One region of the Mesorhizobium sp. M6A.T.Cr.TU.016.01.1.1 genome, then DNA from elsewhere that is predicted to be linked to it. Evidence: riboswitches for the same ligand, from Rfam matches in the RefSeq annotation. Region 1 holds a riboswitch; each other region holds the start of a gene.
The links. Region 1 has a riboswitch for cobalamin ahead of EJ075_RS24475 (CbtB domain-containing protein). Riboswitches for the same ligand answer to the same signal wherever they lie in the genome.
Positions count from the first base shown of each region.

Region 2: linked by a shared signal. The riboswitch ahead of EJ075_RS07930 (aromatic ring-hydroxylating dioxygenase subunit alpha) and the one ahead of EJ075_RS24475 (CbtB domain-containing protein) in region 1 are both predicted to bind cobalamin.
Region 3: linked by a shared signal. The riboswitch ahead of EJ075_RS31925 (ABC transporter ATP-binding protein) and the one ahead of EJ075_RS24475 (CbtB domain-containing protein) in region 1 are both predicted to bind cobalamin.

Region 1 covers NZ_CP034452.1:5,029,110-5,034,798, forward strand. The annotation lists gene EJ075_RS24455 (MerR family DNA-binding transcriptional regulator) at 1-31, shown strand, start outside; gene EJ075_RS24460 (isoprenylcysteine carboxylmethyltransferase family protein) at 51-542, opposite strand; gene EJ075_RS24465 (DUF1624 domain-containing protein) at 539-1,543, opposite strand; gene EJ075_RS24470 (aromatic ring-hydroxylating dioxygenase subunit alpha) at 1,626-2,807, opposite strand; cobalamin riboswitch at 2,948-3,141, shown strand; gene EJ075_RS24475 (CbtB domain-containing protein) at 3,178-3,357, shown strand; gene EJ075_RS24480 (CbtA family protein) at 3,373-4,152, shown strand; gene cobU (bifunctional adenosylcobinamide kinase/adenosylcobinamide-phosphate guanylyltransferase) at 4,145-4,672, shown strand; gene cobO (cob(I)yrinic acid a,c-diamide adenosyltransferase) at 4,674-5,291, shown strand; gene cbiB (adenosylcobinamide-phosphate synthase CbiB) at 5,658-5,689, opposite strand, start outside.
Region 2 covers NZ_CP034452.1:1,711,839-1,717,527, forward strand. The annotation lists gene EJ075_RS07905 (alpha-glucosidase) at 1-372, shown strand, start outside; gene ugpC (sn-glycerol-3-phosphate ABC transporter ATP-binding protein UgpC) at 398-1,510, shown strand; gene EJ075_RS07915 (DUF680 domain-containing protein) at 1,706-1,942, opposite strand; gene EJ075_RS07920 (DUF680 domain-containing protein) at 2,015-2,236, opposite strand; gene EJ075_RS07925 (DUF680 domain-containing protein) at 2,364-2,567, opposite strand; cobalamin riboswitch at 3,077-3,279, shown strand; gene EJ075_RS07930 (aromatic ring-hydroxylating dioxygenase subunit alpha) at 3,493-4,740, shown strand; gene EJ075_RS07935 (hybrid-cluster NAD(P)-dependent oxidoreductase) at 4,765-5,689, shown strand, end outside.
Region 3 covers NZ_CP034452.1:6,583,960-6,589,648, reverse strand. The annotation lists gene EJ075_RS31935 (helix-turn-helix domain-containing GNAT family N-acetyltransferase) at 1-594, shown strand, start outside; partial or broken gene EJ075_RS31930 (AraC family transcriptional regulator) at 837-1,669, opposite strand; cobalamin riboswitch at 1,967-2,171, shown strand; gene EJ075_RS31925 (ABC transporter ATP-binding protein) at 2,263-3,081, shown strand; gene EJ075_RS31920 (ABC transporter substrate-binding protein) at 3,111-4,046, shown strand; gene EJ075_RS31915 (iron ABC transporter permease) at 4,076-5,062, shown strand; gene EJ075_RS31910 (MarR family transcriptional regulator) at 5,144-5,623, shown strand; gene EJ075_RS31905 (HlyD family secretion protein) at 5,620-5,689, shown strand, end outside.

The DNA.
Region 1 (5,689 bases):
GCGACTGGTGGAGCTCGGCGTCAACACTTGAGTGGCCTTTGCCGCACGCCTCAAATCCAGCGCCGCACCTTTTTCGCGTAATCCCGGTATTTCTTGCCGAATTTCGTCGCCAGGACTTTCTCCTCGCCTTCGATCGCCATCTTCTGCGTTGCGAAGGCCGCGATGATCGCCAGCGGCAGGAACCATACAATCCCCGAGACAAGGGCCACGCCGATCAGCAGCAGCGTGTTGGCCAGATAAATCGGGTTGCGGCTGACGGCGAAAGGGCCTGATGTGACCAGGTGGTCCGGCACGGCGTTTGGGTGGAGCGTCGTCTTTGCCCGGATCATGGTGCGGATCGCCGTGAACCAGAGTGCGACGACGCCGAACAATGCCACCCAGCCGGCCGCGAACAGGATGTCGCCTAGAAGGCCGCCGATCCATGGAAGCGGATAGAGCAAGCCAAGCGCGATGCTGACGGCGATGGCTGCGAGATAGATCAGTGGCGGCCACGGTATAAACCCCGGTTTAGGCTGCCCCGGTTTAGGCTGATGGTCGGTCATTGTGCTCCTCCCTCCATCAAAGTGCTGTCGGCTTTGGCTGTGCAGGCGCCGGCGAGCTCGTCGAGATGTGCCTTCCAGTCTGCAGCCTGGTCGTTGCTGTAGAGCCGATCAAGCGTGGCCTCGCCCTCGAGCGTATCGAGCATGCACACACAATAGCTGGAGCAGAACTCCGTGTCGCGCGATTGCTCGCACGACATCTGGCATTCTTTCAGGAAGCTCACCTGCCTGGTTTCGACCGGTGCCGGCATGATCTGCGAAAACAGCCAGACCGAGCCGATCAGCACCGGCTGGTGGATCAGATAGAAGGCGAGGCTGTGCCGGCCGATAAAGACCAGCGGATTTGTCCAGCGGGCAGGCGTGACGCTCGCCAGCCGCGTCAGCATGCCGGAGGCGGAGCTGAGCTTTGCCGCCGCGATGCCCGCAAGCACGGCGCCGAACCACGGCAACAGCGGGACATAATCGTTGGAGCGTGGATTGGTTGCCGACAGGCCGACCCACCACAGGGCCGGATGGTCGAAGGTCCCGGACCTGAGATAGAGCGGAGCGGTGATGACGAAAGCCGCGACGACAAGCGTCAGCAGCGCCGGCAGCCGCAGAAACGCCAGGCCGAGCAGGCTGGCCAGCGCGATCTCGTGCAGGATGCCGAAGAAGATGAAGCTGTCGGGCGTGGCAAACCTTGTGGCGGCCGATATGGCGAGCGCCGCCCCGGCGACCATGGCGAAGCGTTTCCAGAAGCCGTTCCAGCGGATCTGTTTGCCATGGGCGAGGAACAGGCTGACGCCAACCAGAAACAGGAAGGTCGAAGCGATGCAGCGCGCGTAGAACTTCCACCAGCCGAAGGCGGTCAGGCCGGGATCGGTATAGCCGAAGAATTCGAGATCCCAGGTGAAATGGTAGCTCGCCATGGCAAGCAAGGCGATGCCGCGTGCGACGTCGATGGCGATAATGCGCTTCGGCTTCGATTGATCCTGAACGGGGGCGATTGGCGTAAGGATGCTCATGGTCTCGCAATCTGATTCAGCACTGCAAGACGACTATCACGGTTGCCCCGGACAAAAGAAGGTGGGCCAAACTCTCCGATGTTCAGGGCGTTGGTGAAAGGGCTGTGTGGCGTTCGCGCACCCAGTTGTGGAAGCGGTGCAATTCATATTCCTCGGGCATCAGAACGCCCGCCTCGTGGCGCATCGAGCGCAGGCCCTTCTGGTTGACCTCGCAGATATCCGCGTCTTCCTCCAGCACCTGCCTGCCGAAGGCGACGATGTTGTCGATATCAGCCGTTGGATCGGCGAGCGCTTCGGGCGAAAAAAGCCATTCGGCGGTCAGTTCGGTCTGCTCCGGGCCGAGCGGCACCAGCCGCACGGTGCGGACATAATCGACATGGCCGACGATGAACATCGACGGCAAATTGGTGGCATAGGTCTGCCCGGCGGTACGCTCGGCGGACGTCAGCTCGGGAAAGACCGGGCCGTGGACGCGCCCGTCGCGCGACCAGGTTTCGGCTCCGGCCCGCAGGCCACCGGAAAACTCCGGCGCGTCATTGTCGGCGCAACGGGCCCATTCCGGGTCGTCGTGCCGCCCCATCAGGCCGCGGCCATAGATCGGCACCAGCCGAGACAGGTCCTTGTGAACGCCCGGGCAATGCAGGCACTCGTTGAAGTTCTCCCAGAAAATCTTCCAGTTGCAGTCCATCACCTTGCGCAGCACATGGCCCGACACCAGCGTCTCCAGCGGCCAGTTGGCGAGATTGCCGGATGCGGGATCGAAGGATGTTTCGGCCGAACCGGCGGCGTCTTCCCTGAGATTGACGAAGACGAAACCGCGCCACACCGACAGTGCGACCCGATAGAGCGGATGATCGGCCTTGTCGAAGCCTTCAGGTAGCGATTTCGACGGCACGCGCACGAGATCGCCACGCAGCGAATAGGACCAGGCGTGATAGGGACAGGTGATGAGCCGCGCCTTCAGCCGTCCTTCGCTCGCCTGGCAGAGCTGCGAGCCGCGATGCCGGCAGGTGTTATGGAAGGCGCGCAGCTCGCCGGTCTCGTCGCGCAGCACGACGATCTCCTGCGTGCCGACACGGAACGTCCTGAACGCCAGCGGCTGGGCAAGGTCGGCCTCGCGGCAGACGAGCAGCCAGCTTCGATACCAGATGGCGTCGAGATCGCGCTGATGGGCGTCGATGTCCCAGTACGCCGACGACGGCAGCGTCGGTTCAAGTCGCGTCAAACCGTTATAGGGATCGTGCTCGCTCGGGCTGGGTTGCATGACCGCCTTCCTGTGATGCTCCAGCCGACACCCGGCCGCGAAAATTGTCAATCACGGCGCCGGCTGGCTGGCCTGCCAAGACGGCGCATTCGCGCTGGTAGCTGGCGGAATTTGGTTTGCCGGGCGTTACGATTCTGCCTATAGTCGCAGCCGTCGTCGGTTCCTTTGGAACCAAGAGGGAATGCGGTGAGGGCAAAATTTGCCCAATGCCGTGGCTGCCCCCGCAACTGTGTGCGGTAGTCCTCTCCATATGCCACTGAAGAGTTTCTTCGGGAAGGTGGGGAAGGGCGCTGATCCGCGAGCCAGGAGACCTGCCGGCGACAGGAGAACTGACTTCTATGCCCTCGGGTGGAGGGCGAAAGGACAAGACATGAATACCGCTTCCGTCTCGCTCGGCGCTTCCGTCTCCTCGCAGTCGCGCTTCTTGCAGCTGGCGCTTGCTGCATTTCTCGGCATTTTCGTCATGGGCTTTGTCGGCTTCTCGCATATCGATGCGGTCCACAATGCTGCTCACGACTATCGCCATTCGATGGCGTTTCCCTGCCACTGACGAGGGGCTGACATCATGACATTGTTTCGCAACGTCGTGTTCATCGCGGCGATCGCAGGGCTTGTGGCCGGCGTCGTCCTCGCCTGCATGCAGGCCTATGCCACCGTGCCGCTCATCCTGAAGGCGGAAGTCTACGAGCAGGCCGGCGGCGGCCACGCGCATGACCATGCCGCGGCGCCGATAGCACCTGCCGAAAACGCAATGAGCACGACTGCTATGAGCAGCGCCGCACCGGCTGAAGCTGCCGCTCCGGAAGACGAAGGCTGGGCGCCGGCCGATGGCTTCGAGCGTTTCGTCTTCAATATCGCTGCCAATGTCGTTACCGGCATCGGCTTTGCTCTGATCCTGGTCGCCGCTTCGGAGTTTGCCGGCGGCATCGGCAATTGGCGTCAGGGCCTGTTCTGGGGGCTCGCTGGCTTTGCCGTGTTCACGCTGGCTCCGAACCTTGGCCTGCCGCCCGAACTGCCGGCGATGCCGGCCGCCGATCTCGCCCAGCGCCAGATCTGGTGGATGGCGACAGTGGTGGCGACAGCGGCCGGTCTCGGCCTGCTTGCCTTCCGCAAGTCGCTGCCGCTGGCGCTGCTTGCCGTGGCGTTGATCGTGGCGCCGCATATCGTCGGCGCGCCGCAGCCCGACAATTTCGAGTCGCCGATCCCGGAAGGTCTGCATCACCAGTTCGTGGTGGCGGTGACGCTGACCAATCTGGTGTTCTGGCTGGTGCTCGGCGCCGTCGTCGGCGTGGTGCGTGGCCGCTTGACCGGCACGGCGACGAGCCTGCGCGACAGCTTTGCCTGATCGCGTTGCTTCCGGCGGGACGCTGACGCTGGTCATCGGCGGTGCGCGCTCCGGCAAGAGCGCGCATGCCGAAAGATTGGTGACGGCCTGTCCGGCGCCGTGGACATACATCGCCACGGCGCAAGCCTATGACGACGAGATGCGCGAGCGCATCGCGCTGCACCGATCGCGGCGCGGCGAGGGCTGGACGACCATCGATGCGCCGCTCGATCTCGTCGGCGCGATCGAGGCCCTGCCTGACGGCCGGCCTGTCCTGATCGACTGCCTGACGCTGTGGCTGACCAACCATATGCTGGCCGAACATGACATTGAGGCTGAATGCCGGGGGCTGGCCGATGTGTTGTCGCGACCGCGCGGGCCATGGCTCGTGGTCTCCAACGAGGTCGGCCAGGGCATCGTGCCGGACAATGCGCTCGCCCGTCGGTTTCGCGATGCCGCCGGCCGGCTCAACCAGCAGGTCGCGACGATAGCCGATACGGTGCTGATGATGGTGGCGGGACTGCCGCTGAAGGTGAAATGACATGGCTGATACTATCGAACCCAAGGACGAAGAACGCCACCGCGCCAAGATGGCCAAGCGCAAGGCGGTGCAGGACGCCGAGGTCGCGGCAAAGACGGTCGAGAAGGGGCTGCTGATCGTCAACACCGGCCCCGGCAAGGGCAAGACCACCGCTGCCTTCGGGCTGGCGCTGAGGATGCTCGGCTACGGCAAGCGCGTCGGCGTCGTCCAGTTCATCAAGGGCAAATGGCACACCGGCGAGAAGGACGCCTTTGCCGTTTTCGGCGATCGGGTCGTTTGGCACACGATGGGCGAGGGTTTTACCTGGGAGACTCAGGATCTGAAGCGCGACATCGCTGCCGCCGAAGCTGCCTGGGCCAAGGTGCTCGAGCTGATGGCCGATCCGTCGATCAGCCTTCTGGTGCTCGACGAGCTGAACATCGCGCTGCGCTACGACTATCTCGATCTGGACAAGGTGGTGGCGGCGCTGAAAGGGCGCCGCGAGGGTCTGCACGTCGTCGTCACCGGCCGCAACGCCAAGCCGGCGCTGGTCGAGGCGGCCGATCTGGTCACCGAGATGGGCGTGACCAAGCATCACTTTTCCGCCGGCGTGAAGGCGCAGCAAGGCATAGAGTTCTGAGGGGTTTTGCCCGCGCCTCTTCTTCCTTCTCCCCTTGTGGGAGAAGGTGGATTGGCGCGCAGCGCCAAGACGGTTGAGGGGTGCTGGCCGGAGCGCTGTTGGTGCCAAGCTGGAACACCCCTCATCCGGCCGCTTCGCGGCCACCTTCTCCCACAAGGGGAGAAGGGAAAGCCGCACGAAGCGGCTCGCCCCGGAATGGTAAGAGTGAGGGGCAGCGCAAACCTGAAGCGATTGGCCACTTCGTGGCCCGAAATCGATTGCTTTGTGACGGCAGTTATGCTAGGAATTTATTCATGGTGCTGATTTGCGCCAGCGACCCGCCCCCGAGGCGGGTTTTGTTTTAGCCGATCTCGACCGGATTAAACGTCACGCAGCGATGACGAGCACCGACAGCAAGC
Region 2 (5,689 bases), 3.3 Mb from region 1:
GGCTTCTCCAAGGCAAAGCCATGGCTGCCCGTGCCCGCCAAGCACCTTTCGCAAGCGGTCGATGTGCAGCAGGGCGACGACAGCTCGCTGCTCGAACACTACCGGCGCTTTCTCGCCTTCCGCCGTTTGCATCCGGCGCTGGCCAAGGGCGATATCGACTTCATCGAAAGCGAGGGCGATACGGTCGCCTTCACGCGCCGCGAGGGCAACGAGCAGATCGTCTGCGTTTTCAATCTCGGCAGCCGACCGGCGGAAGTCAATCTCGGCGGACGCTCGCTGCAGCCCTTGCCGGGGCACGGGTTTTCGGGACAGACTGGCGCCGGCTCTATCCGCCTCGGCGGCTACGGCGCCTGGTTCGGGCGCATCGACTGAGTTTGCAATTCACTGGAGGGAACCCATGGCCGATGTCACGCTAAGGCAAGTGAAGAAATCATACGGCAATCTCAACATTCTCCACGGTATCGACCTCGACATAAAGTCGGGCGAGTTCATCGTCTTCGTCGGCCCTTCGGGTTGCGGCAAGTCGACCTTGCTGCGGTCCATCGCCGGGCTTGAGGAAATCACCTCCGGGGAACTCAAGATCGCCGGCGAGGTGGTCAACGACGTGCCGCCGTCGAAGCGGGGCATCGCCATGGTGTTCCAGTCCTATGCGCTCTATCCGCACATGACCGTCTACGACAACATGGCGTTCTCGATGAAGATCGGCAAGGAGAGCAAGGCCGAGATCGACAAGCGGGTGCGCCAAGCGGCGGAAATCCTGCAGCTGACCAAATATCTCGACCGCTTGCCCAAAGCGATGTCGGGCGGCCAGCGCCAGCGCGTCGCCATCGGCCGCGCCATCGTGCGCAACCCGAAGGTCTTCCTGTTCGACGAGCCGCTGTCGAACCTCGACGCGGCACTGCGCGTCGCCACCCGCATCGAGATCGCCAAGCTCAAGGAGTCGATGCCTGCCACAACAATGATCTACGTGACCCACGACCAGGTCGAGGCGATGACGCTGGCCGACCGCATCGTGGTGCTCAAGGACGGCCATATCGAGCAGGTCGGCACGCCGATGGAGCTCTACAAGAAACCCGGCAATCTGTTCGTCGCCCAGTTCATCGGCTCGCCGGCAATGAACATCCTGCCGGCGACAATCGACAAATCAGGCAACCCGACCATCGTCAGCCATGTCGGCGGGCGCAAGGCGACGGTGCCGATCGCCACGCCGGCCTCAGCGAAGGGCGCTTCGGTGAGCTTCGGCGTGCGGCCGGAGGATCTGATGATCGCTAGCGGCGCGGATTATCTTTTCGAGGGAACGGTGGATTATGTCGAGCAGCTCGGCGAGGTCCAGCTCGTCTATGTCGACATCGGCCGCGCCGACCTGCCGCTGGTGACCAAGCTGCCCGGCAATGTCGAGGTCAAGCGGGGTGCGACGCTGCGGTTGAGTGCCGATGCCGGCGACCTGCATATTTTCGATACCGACGGGCGGTCCTTCACGCTTCACGAAGCGGAAGCAAAGGCGGCCTGAGAACGGCAGCAGGACTGCCGAGCAGTTGTTTGGCGAAGCCAAAAACAAGAGCGGCGGGCAAAGCCCGCCGCTCTTGTGCATTCAGGTTGCTGTTAGAGCGACGTGCGTCCAAGTGGACGCACAAAGTACGCTCTAACACTTTGAACCTACGCATCGTGCTTTCCGAAAATCGATTCCGATTTTCGGGCCGATGCGCTAGCGGCCGAACAGGTTCCGGTCGCTGCCCTGCGGGGCGGACTTCTCTACGTCGCCCGACGAATTGAGCAGCTTGTAGATCGGCGAACCGGTGTTGCGTACCGAAGACGTCTGCGTGTTGTCGACGTTGACGGTCGCCTGCTTGTTGATGTCGGTCCCGCCAACATTGTCGTTGTTGGCAAAGGCGCTGCCGGCAGCAAGCAAAAGCGCGGCGGCGGTAAGAACGATCTTCTTCATTTCAGTGCTCCTGGATTTTCGTATCCCATCAGCGCGGCAGGCAAATGCCGCCGCTGCTGTTGGAACTGGCTGTTAGTTGTTGCCGAAGAGGTTACGGTCGCTGCCGTGGACGGGTTTCTCGTCGGCCGGAACCGGATTCTGCGCCGAAGCGGAATTCTGAACCGAAGCCGTGTACGAGCTGTCGGCCGCAGCGGCCGGCTGGTTGGCGCCGTTCGATCCATAGTTGTCGCTACCGGCAAAAGCGCTGCCGGAGATGGCCAGAATGGCGGCGGTGGCAAGAACAATCTTCTTCATTTCCAATACTCCTGAATTTCTAAAGATCCCCAGCGGCGGACCTGCCGCCGCTCTGTCTTCTTGTTTGACCATGATCTTTTCCGAAAACCGGTTTCCACTTTTCGGGACCATGGTCTGGGATCAGCTGTTAATTGTTGCCGAAAAGGTTGCGGTCGGCGCCCTGGACGGCGGGCTTTTCAGCGTGAGCCGGCTTCTGAATGGAAGCCGTGTACGAGCTGTCGACCGCAGCGGCCGGCTGGTTGGCGCCGTTGGACCCATAATGGTCGCTGCCGGCAAAGGCGCTGCCGGTGATGGCCAGAACGGCGACGGCAGTAAGAGCAATCTTTTTCATTTTTGGTACTCCAGTATCTTAGTTTTCCGTCCGGCTAGCGGCGTGTCTTGGAAGGAATTCGCGTCGTTCGGACAGCCCCGATGTGGGAAGGCCATCCCGCAGATTCCAATCACGAAGTTGTTCCGTGTGGACCAAGAATCTACACCTTGAAATTGTACCAGACGCTTCTACGGGCGCTGCTTTATCTTTTATTTTCAAAGGTTTATGCCAAAGTCGCCATTTGACGATTTGACGGATTGGCGGACCTGCGTTCACAGCGTCATGCACGCATTGTCAACAGAAACGAACCGTTCGGTTCGATTTTAGAAGCGGCTAATAGTCACTTTTGGAAACTGTTAACCTTCTTTGCCTCCGCCGCGGGTCGGAATTCGATGTCACGGCGGCCGACAATGGTGGCCGAAAAAATGGGTTTTCAGCCCTGCAATTACCAACCTGCACGTTTCGCGGGCCGTGTCGCGCCGCATGGATACGATGTCGCTTTCATGCCGACAGTCAGCTGGCCGTCATGATTAGATGACGCCATCTCAGGTGCCGCTTGGTGACGACGAAGCGGAGAATTGGGAAGCCGGTCAAATCCCGGCGCTGCCCCCGCAACGGTGGTGGAGTTCAAGTCGCAACGGGAGACCACTGGGCCACAAGCCTGGGAAGGTGTCGCGACTGTCCGCAAGGACACTCCAGAGCCCGGAAACCAGCCCGAGGTGTCTAGACTCGACTGATCGCGGTGGGCGGTCAAGAGGTGGATGATGCATGTCTGGCCTGTCGCCGGCGTGCAAGCGATCCTTCCTCAATCACCACCAGTTCAGTCTTTGGAGCGACATGCGTCCATCTGGACGCATAAAGTACGCTCCAAGACTTTGAATTGCGCATCGTGCTTTCCGAAATCGATTCCGATTTCGGGCCGATGCGACGGCTATGAGGACAGGACATGGATTCGCGCAACGACATGCTGAGGCTCTTGCACGGCCGCAGGCAAGGCTATTCGCTCGAGCAGCCCTTCTACACCGATCCCGATTTCTTCAAGCTCGACATGGAGCTGATCTGGTATCGCGATTGGCTGTTCATCGGCCACGATTGCGAGTTGCCGAAGCCGGGCAGCTACATCACCGCCCAGATCGGCGACTATCCGGTCGTGCTGGTCCGCGACCAGCAAGGCAAGATCAATGCCTTCCACAATTCCTGCCGGCATCGCGGCAGCCGCGTCTGCAACGCCGACAAGGGCACGGCGGCAAAGCTCGTCTGCCCCTATCACCAGTGGACCTACGAGCTGGACGGCCGGCTTTTGTTCGCTCGCCAGATGGCGGATGGCTTCGACAAGAGCCAGTTCGGCCTCAAGCCGGTGGCTTGCGAAAGTGTCGGCGGCTACATTTTCATCTGCCTGGCCAAGGAGCCGGCGGATTTCGCGCCGATGCGCGCCATGATCGAGCCTTACCTCCTGCCGCACCGACTGCGCGAGGCAAAGGTCGCCTTCGAATCGACCATCGTCGAGAAGGGCAACTGGAAGCTCGTCTGGGAAAACAACCGCGAGTGCTACCATTGCGCCGGCAACCATCCGGAACTGTGCAAGACATTCCCGGAAGCACCGACCGTTACCGGCGTGCAGGGCGCCGACAGCGATCCTGAGATGCTGGCGCACTGGGCCAAATGCGAGGCGGCGGGCCTGCCGAGCAAGTTCCGCATCGATCCGGCTGGGCAATATCGCGCCACCCGCGCACCGCTGCTGCGCGACGCCGTCAGCTATACGATGACGGGAAGGCGCGCGGTGAAGAAGAACCTTTCCGACAGCGTTTCGACCGACCGTGTCGGCTCGCTGCTGCTCTACCACTATCCGACGACCTGGAACCACATCCTCGGCGATCATGCCGTCACCTTCCGCGTGTTGCCGATTAGCGCCACGGAAACCGCCGTCACCACCAAATGGCTTGTCCACAAGGACGCGGTCGAAGGCGTCGATTACGACCTCGCCGAACTTACCCATGTATGGACCGAAACCAACGACCAGGACCGCCGCATTGTCGAGGAAAACGCCTTCGGCATCCTGTCGCCGGCCTATGAGCCCGGCCCCTATTCGGAACTGCATGAGGGCGGCGTCATCCAGTTCGTCGAATGGTACGCCTCCTTCATCGGACCGCGCCTTGCCGAGGACGGCCGGCCGGCGTTGCGCAGCGTCGCCTGAGAGAAACGTGAAGAGATGAACGCAATGACGGACCTCGGGCTCTACCGCCATCTCGACGAAATGGCGCCCTGGAACGACCGGCTGCAGGTGCTGGAGGTGATCGGCGTCAGCGACGAGGCGCCTGACGTGAAGACCTTCACCTTCCGCTCCGACAACCAGACCTGGTTCCGCTATAAGCCGGGCCAATTCGTGACGCTGGAACTGCCGACCTCCGACGGCCCGCTGATGCGGACCTATACGCTGTCTTCCTCGCCGTCGCGGCCGTTCTCGATCGCGGTGACGGTGAAGGCGCAAGCCGGCAGTCTCGGCACGCGCTGGATGTTCGACAATCTGAAGCCCGGCGTTCACGTGAGGGCCTATGGTCCGACGGGTGACTTTTCGCTGCACAGCCATCCCGCGGCCAAGTATCTGTTCATTTCGGCCGGCTCCGGCGTGACGCCGATGATGTCGATGCTGCGCTGGCTGAACGACTGCGCGCCATGGACCGATGTCGGCTTCGTCAACTGCGCGCGAAAGCCCGAGGAGATCATCTTCCGCAAGGAGCTCGAACTGCTCGGCAGCCGCATGCCGGGTCTGACGCTTGGCTTCATGATCGAGGAACGGTCCAGCCGCGAGGGTTGGTTCGGCCATATGGGCCGGATCGACGCGATACGGCTGCCGCTGCTGGCGCCAGACTTCCGCGAGCGCGAAATCTTCTGCTGCGGCCCCGACCCGTTTATGCGTGCGGTGCGGCAGATGCTGGAGGCCACCGGCTTCGACATGGGCAACTATCATCAGGAGAGCTTTGCGGCCCCGATGGTGGAGGAAATACCGGCCCCGTTCGGTTCGCCGGCAGAGGGTGGGGTCGAAATACCTGCCGAAGCCGCAACGCCAATCCGCTTTTCGCTTTCGGATGTCGATGCCGACTGCGTTGCCGGCCAGACCGTGCTGCAGACGGCGCGCGCTTCGG
Region 3 (5,689 bases), 1.6 Mb from region 1:
TCGCACGATCAGGTCGCGGCCTTGCTCGACCGGCTTTCCGCTCCGGAACAGGACAGGCTGGTCAAGGCGATGCAGACGGTGCAGCGCCTGCTGGGCGAAGGCACTGAGCCCAAAATTCCCTACATGCTGCGGCCTTTGCAGGTCGGCGACATCGGCTGGATCGTCCATCGCCAGGGCCTGCTCTACGCGCAGGAGTATGGCTGGGACGAAACCTATGAGGCGCTGGTCGCCGAAATCCTCGGTGCCTTCGTCAAATCCTTCGATCCGAAATCGGAGCGCAGCTGGATCGCCGAGCGGGACGGGGAAGTCGTCGGCTCGGTCTTCGTCGTGCGCAATTCGGACGCGGTGGCGAAGCTGCGCCTGCTTTATGTCGAACCCTCGGCGCGCGGTCTCGGCATCGGCAAGCGACTGGTCGAGGAATGCATCGGCTTTGCCCGTGCGAAGGGATACAAGACGCTGACGCTGTGGACCAACGACATTCTCACCTCAGCGCGCCGCATCTACGAGGCATCAGGATTCAAGCTGGCCGACGAAGAACGTCATCACGCCTTCGGCAAGGATCTGGTCGGCCAGAACTGGAACCTGGAGCTGTAACGTCTTTCCCTTCTCCCCTTGTGGGAGAAGGTGGATCGGCGCGCAGCGCCGAGACGGTTGAGGGGTGCTGGACGGAACGCCATCGGCGCCAGGCTGGAGCACCCCTCATCCGTCGCCTTCGGCGACACCTTCTCCCACAAGGGGAGAAGGCAAAAACCGGGCGGAGCGCGCCTCGACAATGATCTCCAACACAAGCTGGAAGCATCATTTGTCTGAAGCAATTGCCCTTGGCTGGCCGCGCTTCACCCCTTCACCGGTATCCAGATTTCCAGCCCGCCATTGCCGCTGCGTGGATCGAATTCGGGGCCGTAGCGGTCGAATTCGGGCACATCGGCGATCTCGTGCCCGGAGGCCGGCAGCCATTTGTTCCAGATCGTGTTGACCGTGCGGCGGATGGTCGAGATGTGGTCACGATGGGCGAACACGGCGTATTTCTGCGCCGGCACGCGCACGCGCGAAAACTCCCTCGGCAGGTCCGAAAAATCGGACACCTCGACGCCGGCGATGTAGTCGAAATTGCCGGTGTCGTCGCCGTTGACGCAGACGCCATAGGCGACGTCGCCGATCTCGCCTGGAATATTGCCGATATACGGGCCGAACCGCTGCCATTGCATCGGGATGCCGGCGCTGGTTTCGCAGCTGTAGCGTTCGCCGAGACCGGCGATGAGAAACGGCCGGCTGGTCTCAAAACGCGGCGGCTCGAGATTGGTGAGGAAGGACTGGTCCATCAGGATCGGCTCCACGAGAGCGAGATTGTCGAGCGAGCCTTGCGCGCGCACCAGTTCCGGCGTGGTGCCGAATTGGTCGCGGAAGGCACGGGTGAAGGCCTCATGCGAAGCGTAGCCGGTGTCGAGCGCGAGCGAAAGGATGTCGGGTGCGCCGGCGGCGAGCTTGCGCGCCGCTTCGGTCAGCCGGCGAGAACGCATGTAGCCCATCACGAACGGCCGGTCGCAGCACCGAAAGCCCGCGTCACGTGAAAGCGCGACACGCCGCTGCTCTTGGCGACATCGTCGAGCGAGACGGATTCCGGCAGGTGGCTTTCGACGAACCACAGCGCTTTCTCGGTCGGGTTCATATGGCTCCTCGCATTTGGCCCAGTCTTCGCATTTGGCCCAGTCTTCGCATTTGGCAAAGTCATGGTGCCGCTTCCTGGTGGAGGCAGTTTGATCGAAATTGCGCACCGCGCAAATCGCGAGCGACGGCGGCCGGCAAGTCGAAGGCGTCGGGCGAAAGAGCTTGACAGGAGCAAGCGGCGTCTTTTAAATGGTAACGTTATTACATAACGAGATTCGTATGGCTCTTTCTGACAAGACCCTTCGCTCCAGCGGCTGTTTCAACCCTGGAAATTTATTGCGCTGTGATTGGCGGAAAACTAGGGTGCCTGGGTGATGGTCCCCGAGTCGAAAGGCAAGGGGTGAAAAGGGAACACGGTGAGATCTTCGGATCGAGGCCGTGGCTGCCCCCGCAACTGTAAGCGGTTAGCAAAATCCGAAATGCCACTGGCCGGCAAGGCTGGGAAGGCAGGATGGCGCAAAGACCCGCGAGCCAGGAGACCTGCCATCAGCATGAGTTGACCGGACGGGGTGTGCCGGGAGGAGACGTGGACATCGGTCTTGTCGGCCGGTCCGTCCAGCTTCCTTCCGTCGCCATTGAGAAAGTGACGGTAAGTTGGACGCCTCCCAGCCTCTTCTTGAAGCGCGTGAGCTGAGCGCGACGGCGAATGGCCAATGCCTGGTCAGCGCGGTCAGCCTTTCGGTGGCGGCGGGCGATCGCCTCGCAATCATCGGTCCCAACGGCGCCGGCAAGACGACGCTGTTGCGCATGCTATGTGGCACCCTGCGGCCAAGCGCGGGAGATGTGAGATTTTCCGGACGCCGGCTGGAGACGTTTTCGGCCGCCGAGCGGGCGCTGCACATGGCTGTCGTCGGCCAGACCGATCAGCCTGATCCGCGGCTTGCCGTGATCGACTACGTCGAGCTTGGCCGCGTCCCGCATGCCGGCTTGCGACGGAGGAGCGAGCAACGCGACATCGCCGTCGAAGCGCTTCGCAGAACCGGCCTGCTGCCGCTGCTCGGCCGCACGATCGGCTCGCTATCGGGTGGCGAGCGGCAACGCGCCCAGCTGGCACGCGCCGTTGCCCAGGAGCCAAAAATCCTGTTCCTCGATGAACCGACCAATCATCTCGATCCGCGCGCCCGCAGCGAGCTTCTCGAACTCGTGTCGCAGTTTGGCATGACCGTCGTGGCGGTGCTTCATGATCTGTCGCTGGTCACGCCATTTGCCACCAGGGTCGCGGTGATGAACGAGGCCCGCCTGCAGGCGTTTGCCGGTCCGCGCGAGGCGCTGACCAAGCAGTTGATCCGCCAGATTTTCGGCGTCGACGTGCTTCGGCTGCGCCATCCCACCGAAGACCGCGAACTCACGGTATTCGACGTTCCGAACCGTGCCTCTTCACATTCCGATTTGACCAAGGAGCAATATTCGTGAAACGCCTCGCATTGTCTTTCGCCTCCCTCCTGTTTGCCCAGACCGCCTTCGCTTTCCCGGTGACCGCCTTTGCTTTCCCGGTAACTGTAGACAGCTGCGGCACGCCGCTGACGTTCGACGCCGCGCCGAAGCGCGCCATCATCCAGGATATGAACATGGCCGAGATGGCCTTCGCGCTGGGGCTGCAACCGTCGATCCTCGGCCTGACCGGCATCACCGGATGGTACAAGGTCGGTCCGGAATTCAAGGCCGAGCAGGGCTCGATCCCGGAACTCGCGCCGAAATATCCGACACTTGAAAACCTCGTCGCGGTCGAGCCCGATTTCTTCTTCGCCGGCTGGTATTACGGCATGAAGCCGGGCGGCGAGGTGACGCCCGATACGCTGGCGCCGCACGGCATCAAGACGCTGGTGCTGACGGAAAGCTGCGTCCATCTCGACAACAACCGCCCCGCCGCCTCGATGGACCTGCTCTACGACGACATCGAAAAGCTGGGCAGGATTTTCGACAAGGAAGCCGAGGCGAAAAAACTTGTTTCGGACTGGAAAGCGCAACTCGCCGATATCACGGCGAAGGTTGGCGACCACAAGGGAACGCGCGTATTTCTTTACGACTCCGGCGAAGACAAACCCTTCACATCAGGCAAGTTCGCGATCCCCAGCGCCATGATCGCCGCTGCCGGCGGCGACAACATCATGGCCGACATGCAGACGAGCTGGGGCAATACGGATTGGGAAACGGTCGCCTCCCGCAATCCGCAGTTCCTGATCCTGCTCGATTACCAGGACGGTGGCGGCTACAGGAAACTGCTCGATTTCCTCAAAGTTCATCCGGCGATGAAGGAAACCGACGCGGTCAGGAATGAGCGCTTCGTCGCGCTGCGCTATGCCGAGCTGACGCCCGGGCCAGCCAACATCGAGGCGATCGGCAAGATCGCCAGGGCGATGCACCCGGAAGCTTTCTGAGCTTGCGCCGCAGGGCGTTCGAATTGGCAATGATAGCAGGAGCAGTGGCGATTGCCACTCTTGCACTGCTGTCGATCGCCTATGGATCGACGGTCATAGCGTTGAGCGACGTGGTTGCCGCGCTCGGACATGCGGCCGGACTGGACGGAGACATCGTGCCCGGTCCGGTCGGCAAAATCGTTGTCGATCTCAGGCTGCCGCGCACGATCATGGCCATCTGTGTCGGCGCCGGGCTGGGCGTCATCGGCGCGCTGCTGCAGACGGTAACGCGCAACGACCTCGCCGATCCGTTCCTGTTCGGCCTGTCGTCCGGTGCCGCGGCCGGCGCGGTTTCCGTTATCACCATTTTTGGCGACCATTTCGGCATCTGGACGTTGCCGGTCGCTGCCTTCACCGGCGGCATTTTGGCCGCCGGCATCGTGCTGTTGCTGGTTTCGCGGGTGAGGGGGCAAGGCCCCGAACGGCTGATATTGGCCGGGCTTGCCGTATCGTTCATGTTCACCGCCTTGACCAACTATCTCGTCTTTGCCGGTGACCAGCGCGCCGCCCACTCGGTGCTGTTCTGGACGATGGGCGGGCTCGGGCTGGCGCGGTGGGACAATGTCGGACTGGCTGCTCTGGGCGCAGGCACCATCCTTGTGTTCGGACTTTGGAACCACCGTCGGCTCGACGCTTTCCTGGCCGGCGAAAACGCCGCCGAAAGCCTCGGCGTGCCGGTTGCGCGGATGCGCAGGACGACATTTCTCGTCGCTGCTTTCTCGACGGCGATCCTCGTCTCGGTGGCAGGCGTCATAGGTTTCGTCGGTCTGATGATCCCGCATCTGTCCCGGCCCCTGGCCGGCCCGTTGCACCTGCGCCTGATTGCAAGCTGCGCCCTCTTTGGAGCGGTGCTGTTGCTGGCAAGCGACCTTCTAGCCCGCACGCTGCTGCCGCCGCAGGAACTGCCGATCGGCATCATCACCAGCTCGGTCGGCGCTTTTTTCGTGGTCACGATGCTCATTCGCAATCGTTCCTGATGTGACTGCCATCCACACTTGCCGGCTTCTGGCATAATGCCGCATCTTGAATAGTAAGCACGCTTATAATATATGCCGCTCATGGTTTCCGACGGCATCGATAGATTGGGCTTTTTGATCCACGACGTGCAGCGCCTGATGCGCAAGCGCTTCGAGGCGAAGGCCAGCGGGCTCGGCCTTTCCTCGGCGCAATGGCGGCTTATGGTCCGCGTCGCCAAGGAAGAAGGCATCACGCAAGCGCGGCTCGCCGAGCTTCTCGAGATCGAGCCGATCAGCGTGTCGCGCCTGGTCGACCGCATGGAGGAGAGCGGCTGGATCGAGCGCCGTTCCGACGCCACCGACCGCCGCGTCCGCATGATCTTCCCGACCGCCAAAGCGAGCGAGGCCTACGCAGAGATCAAGAGCCTTGCTGGCGAAGTCTATGAGGAATCGCTTACCGGCGTGTCGCTCGAAGATCGCCGCATCCTGATCAAGGGTCTGGAGGCAATGGCCAAGAACCTGGCGGACGGCGAGACGGCGTCCGGCGAAAAAGTCAAAGGTGCAGAAGGCGCAGCAGCATGAACGCGGTAGCCAAGGTAGATGAGAATGCAACCAAGCTGGAGGTTGAAGCTCCGGCGCAGCCGGCGG